3 regions of the Iodobacter sp. CM08 genome follow, and region 2 is predicted to be linked to each of the others. Evidence: predicted binding sites of a transcription regulator. Region 2 holds the regulator's gene; each other region holds the start of a gene.
What was found. Region 2 encodes FNR, which switches genes on or off when oxygen is low (the NO sensors DNR and NnrR bind a similar motif). Its sites were predicted from a motif close to TTGATNNNNATCAA; they were not measured.
Positions count from the first base shown of each region.

Region 1 (3,270 bases), on a different contig from region 2:
GTGATTACCATGATTGGCTGTATTGGTTTGATTATTTGGGGGCATCATCTTTCCCCTCAGGTTTTGGTGTTAGCAGGGTTTTCTTGGCATGCCTATGGTCTTGCCTATGCATTACGTCAGCCGCTTAGGGCTGGGTTTATCTTAGGACTAGCATGGTTGCTATTATTGCTTGGGGGAAATTGGGCTGAATTTATATTGGCATTCAGTTCTGCTTTGGTTTTGTTTTTATTTAAACCTTGGCGCAGCACGTCCTATGCGGTGAGTTTGTTGTGCGCTTTAGTGATTGCTGTGCCCCTGAGTGCAATTTGGCCGATTGATCTTTATCAGCATGCGCGGCCTGTATTTGATTTGTGGCTAGGCCAATATGCTTTGGGGCCGTTTGGTGGTTTGACTAATTTCAAAGCATTTCATGCTTTTGGTTTTTTCTTTTCTATTGCACTGTGGTTTGCATGGCCAGCATTACCCTTGGCGATGTGGGGGCTATGGGCAAATCGTCATCAGCTAAGCCAGCCTAAGATGTTGTTGCCAAGTGTTTTGCTGCTTATGCATGTGCTTTGGTTTGTGATGGCGGGGGACGCACGTGAATCACATGCCTTAATTGTGTTATTGCCTCTCTCTATTTTGGCTGCGAGCGGGGTAGATGATTTGCGCCGTGGCGCAGCTCAAGCGCTTAACTGGTTTGGTTTGATGACTTTTGGTCTCTTTACTGGGCTGTTGTGGTTAGGATGGCTTGCCGTGCATACGGGAGTGCCAACCGGCATGGCTAGAGCGCTGCGGGAGGCGAGCCCCGCTTATCAAGCACAGTGGAGCTGGCTAGGAATTGTGTTTGCGCTTTGCTTAACAGGAATCTGGGGTCTTGTCATTGCTCGTAAACGTCCGCCAGGACGTTTGGCAGTAACCAATTGGGCTTGTGGTGTGACCTTGATTTGGGGAGTGTTAATTAGCCTCTGGCAACCATGGCTAGATGCATCAAAAAGCTATCGTGCAGTATCTTATTCATTACGAGATGCCATGCAAGGGCAAACCTCCTGCATTGATGGGCGTCATATTTCATCGGCACCACTGGCTTCTTTTGAGTATTTTGCAGGTATTACCCTAAGGCAGGGGAGCAAGGCCGAAGCTTGCCGTTTACGGATGAGTGTGGGTGGAGAGCCCTTGGGTAGTACGGTGTTATGGCGTGGCAATCGTGCAGGTGAGCAAAAAGAGTCCTTCGCCCTGATTGAGGTTCCACTGTAAAAAAAGGATCGTTTACATTTAAGTAAACGATCCTTTTTTTACATCTACTGCATCATCGCTGGATGATTTTATTTTATATTTAAGTTGGCCGTATTTTTAGCTGCATGAGCCGCTGTATCTTCTATAACCTTACGGCGCACATAAAAAAATATATACACCGCCATGCCTAAAATAAACAAGATAGTAAATAGGCTTAATAAGCCAATATCAGAAGTAAATAGCGCTTGTAGTGGTGTGTTTTCCATCTCGCTCTCCTTGCTTTTATATAGCCCTAATATAAAAGAAGAATGGGGGAGAGTGGCTTGATGTGTATCAAGGTATGTATACCAATTGCGTAAATACTTAGTCTTTAATTTTTTTTGTTATTCAGTAACGCAGCCAAGAGTGAAACGTCAACAGACCCTAGGGCAATCCCTCTATGCCTTTCCTTACTTAGAAATCTGACTGTAAATCACGGTTTGATTGCGGCCATTGTTTTTGGCTTGATAGAGCGCTTGGTCGGCTCGTTTAAGAATACTATCTATCTTTTGATCGTCACTAGATAACAGAGCCATCCCAATGCTGGCGGTAAATTGTAATATTTGCTCATTTGGCAAATTAATCCGTTGAGCCTCAATGCGTTGCCTTAATCTTTCAGCCACAGGATATCCCTGCTCTAAAGTAGTTTCAGGTAACAAAATAGCAAACTCTTCGCCCCCAATCCGGCCTATTAAATCGATATCTCTTAGGGTTGATTTGCAAAGCTCGGCTAGGCTTTGAATTGCTTTATCACCAATATCATGCCCCCAACTATCATTAATGCGCTTGAAGTGATCTATATCGAGCATGATAACGATTAATGGCTGCTGATTACGTTTGGCGCGGGCAATTTCATGATTGGCGCGGTCTGTAAAATAGGAGCGATTAAATAGGCCTGATAAGCTATCTATGGTTGCGCGGTGCTGCAGCTCTGCCTCTAGTTGTTTTCTGGCGGTAATATCGCTAATTCCAATCATTAACGTGCTAGATTGGGCGCTTTCACTGATCGACATTGATAAGCTACCCCAGAAAGGTTGCCCGCCTTTCTGCTGGAGCATCACTTCAATATTTTGCTGCGCTTGCCCAGATTGTATTTTCTCAACTTGCTCGATGAAATTAAGTTTGGTTTTATAAAGCTCAAATACGCGTTGAGATAAAGCACCAGCCTGTGTTTGATTAAATAACTCGGCGGCCTGATGATTGATATAGGTAATAAAGTAATCTGGTGTACGGGCAAGAACAATTGCTACCGGGCTGGTTTCAATCATTTGCCTAAAGCGTGCTTCACTAGCATTTAAGTGTTTTTCTTTTTTTTGTAAATTTTGGGTTAAACGATGTGAGCGCCAAAAGAAATAGCACATGAGCAAGGCCATGATTAATAAAGTGCTTCCACCGTATAAATAGTAGAGGGTGTTTTTGCGCCAGCGTAGTAAATAATCAAGCGAAGAGCTACTGGCTACAATAAAAAAGGGCGTATCTTTAATTGAGTGATAGCTACTAACGCTTTGCGCGGTTTGGGAGTGATTAATTAAGACCGCAGTTTCTTTGCCGCTGATTAAATTTTGGATAATGGCCTTATCAAGGGGAGGGCTAATCACATCAGCAGGGTATTGGGCAATGACATTCAGCTCTTGATCAATAAGCTGAATATTGCCATGTTGTCCTAGGCTAATTGTACTGAGTAGCTGTTCAAAGTATTCACGGCTAATGCTCGCCACAATGAGCCCTGCAAACTCGGCTTTGGCCGTTTCAACACGGCGGGCAACAACAATCCCCGTATTATGTTGATTACTACTGAGCTTGGAGTAAATGTTTTCGTGATAAGGATTGTTACGGATAATTTGAAAATAGTCGTGATTAATCAACTGACCACTACCGGGTAAGTCTAGGGCGCGGTGATTAATGCTGCTATTACTGCTGACCAGTGCAATATTATTGGCTTGGTGGATTTTGACTAATTTATCTAATAGTAGATTTTGAATTTCTTTATTTCTAATCTCACCGCGCTCAGCGCTG
Region 1 is NZ_JAWQUO010000021.1:81,302-84,571, forward strand. It holds gene R6242_RS13575 (hypothetical protein) at 1-1,236, shown strand, start outside; gene R6242_RS13580 (DUF3149 domain-containing protein) at 1,305-1,481, opposite strand; gene R6242_RS13585 (diguanylate cyclase) at 1,665-3,270, opposite strand, start outside.
Region 1: R6242_RS13580 (DUF3149 domain-containing protein) is a predicted target of FNR. The motif match lies at 1,539-1,552, and genes of this name have one in related genera.

Region 2 (3,270 bases):
ATACAATTGGCGTAGCAGCACGCGATACATGGCCGCTTTAGGCCGTGCTTTGATTAGGGCAGACAACATGCGTGGCAAGATGTAATAAGAGGAAGTGTGAGTATAGAAAAGCAGGCTTATCTTGCTCAGTTAATGTATTTGCGCTATTAAGATTTTTGAAAGAACTGTATCAAAAACTGAGCTAATGCGGCGGCAGGTTCGATATGTGTCGGTAGCTGAAACGGATTAAGTTGAGGGTGAAAAGCGTGGTGGACTCGCCCTTGGCTGAGGGCTAAGTATTGCTGGCAGAGTGGATAGAGGGCTTGCCATTGCGTAGTTTGTAATTCAGCCAGCTTGCTTAAATCAGCCTTGGGTGATGGCTTGCCATTGGGGAAAATGACTTTCCAGCTTTCAATCAGTGGCTGCAGCATGATGTTTTGCAAAAGGGCTAAAAAGCTTGCCGCGCCAGGCCCTCCGGCGTGCAGCCAATTTGCTGATCCTGCGGGAGCAAGGGCATCTAGTAAGGGGGCTGCGTAAGCGAGGGCTGTAGGCTCGCCACTGGCGGCTAGCATCCAGCCCAATTGAGCGGCGCATTGAGGCTCGCCAACTAAGGCAAGGTCAATATGTTGCCATTTTTGTGAATGGGCCCAATGAGCACTGGATAAATAGTGTTCAACGCTCGCATGGCCTGCCGTAAGTAGCAGCCCGTCAGTGGGTAGCGTGGGGATTTGTGACTGCATGCCAATGGGGAGCAGCATAAGCTGCGGCACTGGCACGGTATTTAGCCTAGATTGCAAAGACTCCAAAATGGCCGCAGGGGCCAGAAAGAGGACTGGTCCAGATGGAGTCATAGGCATGGTGGCTTATTGTTGGCAGTTGTTAATTAATTGTTTGAGTGCGGGAGCATCAATGATTTCAATCAAACGGTTTTGTACCTTAATTAAACCATTTTCTTGGAATTTAGATAAGGAGCGGCTCACCGTTTCAAGTTTAAGGCCTAAATAACTGCCGATTTCTTCACGGGTCATACGTAAATGAAAGCTGCTGGCCGAGTAGCCACGGATTGCAAAACGCTGCGACAAATTAAGTAAAAACGCGGCAATACGCTCTTCAGCCTTCATATTGCCAAGTAAAAGCATAACCCCATGATCGCGAACGATTTCGCGGCTCATCAATTTGTAGAAGTGATGTTGTAAGGCGGGAATGCGGCGGCTGAGTTCTTCCATGTCGGTAAAGGGCAGCTCACAGACTTCGCTATCTTCTAAGGCAATGGCATCGCAAGTATGCTGGTCTGCACTCACCGCATCCATACCCATTAATTCGCCCGTCATATGAAACCCAGTGACTTGTTCGCGGCCGTCTTCTGAAATAACGCTGGCTTTAAAAAAGCCCAAGCGAATCGCAAATAGAGAGCGAAAAGGCTCACCCGCACGGTACAGCGCTTCACCCCGTTTGATGGGTTTGGATTGCGTGATCAAGGTGTCCAGTTCATGCATTTCATCAGCAGACAGCCCAATGGGTAGGCATAGTTCCCGCAAGCTACAGTTCACACAGCTTTGGCGAAGATGTTTAAGACTTAGGTCGCGAACTGGAATGTGGGGTGTCGTGTTCATGGGATCATTCAATCTATGTACTCGTTATCACCAGTTGCACGGATTTTGTCGCGACTGTGTTGATATCGATCAAGGTTATGGAAAATGAATATGGGCAAGCTGCACGCATACGTTCATAAGGATGAAACATGTTATTTCAGGATAATGCTACTGTATTACAGTCACTTGATTTTGACCGAGATCTAATTAGTCAGCATAGCGGCAAGGGGCCAAGGTATACATCCTACCCCACTGCGGACCGATTTGTTGCAATGGATGCTCAACGCTATGAGGAGAGTGTTCGTCAGCAACAACCAGGTACTGTGATTAAACCTTTATCTCTGTATTTTCATCTGCCTTTTTGCAATACGATTTGCTACTACTGCGCCTGTAATAAAGTCATTACCAAGGATCAAGGTAAGGCGGATCAATACCTAGATTATCTACTGAAAGAAGTGCAAATGCAGGCGGCATTATTAACGAATCGTGGGCGTGCCTCACAGCTGCATTTTGGGGGGGGGACGCCCACATTTCTGAGTGATGTGCAACTGACCCGTTTAATGGAGGGGATTCGCAGTCATTTTGATTTAAAAGCCGATGGTGAATTCTCCATAGAAATAGACCCACGTAAAGTGAATGCAACCACCGTGGCTTTATTGGGTAAAATTGGTTTTAATCGGATGAGTGTAGGGATTCAAGATTTTAATTTGGCGGTGCAGCAAGCAGTTAATCGAGTGCAATCGGAGGAAGAAACACGCGCGGTGATTGATGCCGCCCGTGCTAATGGTTTTAAATCAGTCAGCATTGATTTGATTTATGGTTTGCCGCATCAAAGCCAAATGACGATGTATCAGACAATAGAAAGGGTGCTCACTCTCCTGCCAGATCGCATCGCGCTATATAGCTACGCCCACTTGCCAGAGCGATTTAAACCCCAGCGGCGCATTGATGCTGGGCAGCTACCCACCGCAGAGGGTAAACTAGATATCTTACAAAGTAGTGTTAAGCAGCTGCTCGCCGCAGGTTATGTTTATATCGGCATGGATCACTTTGCTTTACCTAATGATGCACTAGCGATTGCGCAGCGTCGTGGCGCGTTGCATCGTAATTTTCAGGGGTATTCCACCCATGCAGATTGCGATTTGATGGCTTTTGGGGTATCAGCAATTGGCAAAGTAGGGCGTTGTTATTCGCAAAATGTTAAGGACTTAACGACTTATTACGCTGCATTAGATCAAAATCGCTTACCTGTTGAACGTGGATTAAGCGTAACGCACGATGATTTGCTCCGCGCTGCGGTGATTCAATCATTAATGTGCCAGTTTGAATTGAGTTTCCAACCGTTGGAGCTGTCCTATTTTATTGATTTTAAAAGTTATTTTGCAGAAGAATTAATGCTGCTTTTACCGTATCAAGAGGATGGTTTAATTGCCGTGTTGGATGATTCCATTGTGGTTTCTCCTCGGGGGCGTTTTCTAGTTCGCTCTATTGCGATGATTTTTGATCGTTATTTACGCCATGCGGCACCTGCGGGGCGATATTCAAAGTTGATATAAATAAATGCTTGAGTTTGACCTTTTTGCATTGTTTTTAGCGGGTCTTTTAGGGGGCGGGCATTGTGTTGGGATGTGCGGTGGGGTAGTTACGGCATTTAGCTTACAACTACCTGCAGGGCGACGTTGGCATTACCACCTAGGGT
Region 2 is NZ_JAWQUO010000006.1:72,372-75,641, reverse strand. It holds gene R6242_RS04740 (ABC transporter permease) at 1-69, opposite strand, end outside; gene R6242_RS04735 (hypothetical protein) at 147-830, opposite strand; gene fnr (fumarate/nitrate reduction transcriptional regulator Fnr) at 843-1,592, opposite strand; gene hemN (oxygen-independent coproporphyrinogen III oxidase) at 1,721-3,127, shown strand; gene R6242_RS04720 (sulfite exporter TauE/SafE family protein) at 3,132-3,270, shown strand, end outside.

Region 3 (3,270 bases), on a different contig from region 2:
TCACCTGGCCAATTGGTATGGGCAAGACTTTCCGTGGGGTTTACAGCATTCTCACCGATACCGTGCTGCTGTTTACGCCAGGTAAAGGCCCGCTGGATGAAGTAGAAGTGATCGAAGGGCTAGATAACCCGCGCCTTGATACCCTCTTCCCGCTAGAAATTGGCAACACTCGTATGGAGCTAGAGCTGGTACGCGGTGCTTCGCATCCATTCGTACTAGAAGAATTCCTTGCGGGCGATTTAACCCCAGTCTTCTTTGGCTCGGCGATTAATAACTTTGGTATTCGCGAAATCTTAAACGCGCTGGTTGATTGGGCCCCTGCCCCAGGCACATCGGACGCCACGGTGCGCGAGATCAGCCCTACTGAAGAAAAATTCTCGGCCTTTGTGTTTAAGATTCAAGCCAATATGGATCCAAAACACCGTGATCGGATTGCTTTTCTGCGCGTTTGCTCGGGTGAATTTACCCGTGGTATGAAATTCAAACACTTACGACTCAACCGTGAAATTGCCGCTAATTCAGTAGTGACTTTTATGGCGCAAGGCCGTGAGCAGGTAGAAGAAGCCTACGCTGGCGATATTATCGGCCTGCCTAATCACGGCAATATCCAGATTGGCGATTCCTTCTCTGAAGGTGAGCTGCTGGCCTTTACGGGGATTCCTTACTTTGCGCCAGAAATGTTCCGCATTGTGCGCATTAAAAACCCACTGAAAGTAAAGCAGTTACATAAAGGCTTGCAGCAGCTGGGTGAAGAAGGTGCGGTACAAGTATTTAAGCCACTGAATGGCTCAGACTTGATTCTGGGTGCGGTAGGTGTGCTGCAGTTTGAAGTTGTAGCCTCGCGCCTTGCCAATGAATACGGTGTAGAAGCGGTGTTTGAATCAACCACCATCTTTACCGCCCGTTGGGTCAGCTGTGATGATGACAAAATGCTCGACGACTTTGAAGGGCAGTTGGTTAATAACTTAGGCCGCGATGCCGCAAACAGCCTTGCTTATTTAGCCACTAGCCGAGTGAATTTACAGCTCACTCAAGAGCGCTGGCCTAAAATTGTGTTTCACGCAACTAGAGAACACTCCGTTACCTTGTAAATATTCAATCCAACAGCGCCGCAATAAGGCGCTGTTTTTTTTTGCAATTTATGCTCCTTTTTTTGCCAACAAAAGTAGTCCACTTTATACAAGCTACAAAAACAAGAACTTGATTTATATTAAGTTTTTGCCGAACGTATCAGACTACGATAGTTACATGAACTAAGCAGAACAACATCTGCCTATCTATTAAGTGCACAAAAAAGTGCACGGCAACAGGGCCCTGAGGCCTATAGGAGCATCAGCTATGAACGCACCAGAAAACCATCTAAAACTTGACGCATGGCGTGGGTTTAAAACAGGTGAGTGGCAAGATAAAGTCGACACCCGTGGTTTTATTCAACTGAATTACACCCCCTATTTAGCTGATGATAGTTTCTTAGCTGGCCCTACCGAGCGCACAACTCAGCTCTGGACAGAGTTATCTGTTCAACTTAAAGAAGAGCGTAAACGTGGTGTATTAGAAGTATCTACCCACGTTGGCGCATCGATCACTGCGCACGGTCCTGGCTATATCAATAAAGATTTAGAAACCATCGTCGGTGTTCAAACTGACAAACCACTGCGTCGCGCCATTATGCCGAACGGCGGTTTGCGCATGGTGCAAAACGGCCTTGAAGCCTATCACTTTGAAATGAACCCACAAATTGTAGATATCTTTAGCAAGTACCGTAAAGATCACAATATGGGCGTATTTGATGCTTACACACCAGAAATCATGGCTTGCCGTAGCTCGGGCGTGATTACAGGTCTACCAGATTCATATGGCCGTGGCCGTATCATTGGTGACTATCGTCGTGTCGCACTTTACGGCGTTGATTTCCTTATCGTCGACAAAAAACGTGAAAAAACTGAACTCAATGATGTTCCGTTTACCGAATCCGTGATTCGTCTGCGTGAAGAATTATCCGAGCAAATCAAAGCGCTGGGCGAACTCAAGCAAATGGCTAAGTCTTACGGCTTCGATATTTCTAAGCCAGCCACCACCGCCCAAGAAGCCATCCAATGGCTATATTTTGGCTATCTTGCTGCAACTAAAGAGCAAAATGGCGCGGCGATGTCAATTGGCCGTACCTCAACCTTCCTTGATGTATATATCGAGCGCGATCTGATCGAGGGCCGTATTACCGAATCAGAAGCCCAAGAAATGATTGACCATATGGTCATGAAATTGCGCATTATCCGCTTCTTGCGTACCCCAGAATACGACGATTTATTCTCTGGCGATCCAACATGGGTCACAGAATCTATCGGTGGTACGGGTCTTGATGGCCGTACTCTGGTAACCAAATCCAGCTTCCGTGTTCTGCACACCTTGTACAACCTTGGACCGGCCCCAGAGCCTAACTTAACTGTATTGTGGTCAACTTCTTTCCCGCAAGGCTTTAAAGAATTTTGCGCTAAAGTGTCGATCGATACCTCTGCCATCCAGTACGAAAACGATGACTTGATGAATCCAAAATGGGGTGACGATTACGCCATCGCATGTTGTGTTTCGGCTATGGCTGTAGGTAAGCAAATGCAATTCTTTGGCGCACGGGTCAACCTTGCCAAAGCCATGCTGTATGCGATCAACGGTGGTGTGGATGAAAAAACCGGCAAAGTAGTGGCCAATGGTTTTGAACCACTCAAAGGCGATGTGCTCAATTACGACGAAGTGATGGCCAAATACGATGTGATGCTGGATTGGTTGGCAAAAACATACGTGACTGCACTGAACTCCATTCACTACATGCACGATAAATATTCGTACGAACGTATCGAAATGGCCCTGCATGATCGCGATATCCTGCGCACCATGGCTTGCGGTATTGCGGGTCTGGCAGTTGCCGCTGATTCACTTTCAGCCATCAAACACGCCAAAGTTAGCGTTATCCGTAACGAAAAAGGCATTGCCGTCGATTACAAAATCGAAGGCGATTACCCTGCTTACGGTAACAACGACGACCGTGTAGATGATATTGCCGTGTGGCTCACCACCACCTTCATGAATAAGATCAAGGCTCAGCCTGTGTTCTATCGTGATTCAATGCCTACTCAATCGGTACTGACCATTACATCCAACGTGGTTTACGGTAAAAAAACCGGTAACACACCTGACGGCCGCCGCTCAGGCACACCGTTTTCCCCAGGTGCCAACCCAATGAATGGTCGTGATACCAATGGCTTTATCGCTGCC
Region 3 is NZ_JAWQUO010000038.1:20,434-23,703, forward strand. It holds gene R6242_RS18085 (peptide chain release factor 3) at 1-1,091, shown strand, start outside; gene pflB (formate C-acetyltransferase) at 1,339-3,270, shown strand, end outside.
Region 3: pflB (formate C-acetyltransferase) is a predicted target of FNR. The motif match lies at 1,201-1,214, and genes of this name have one in related genera.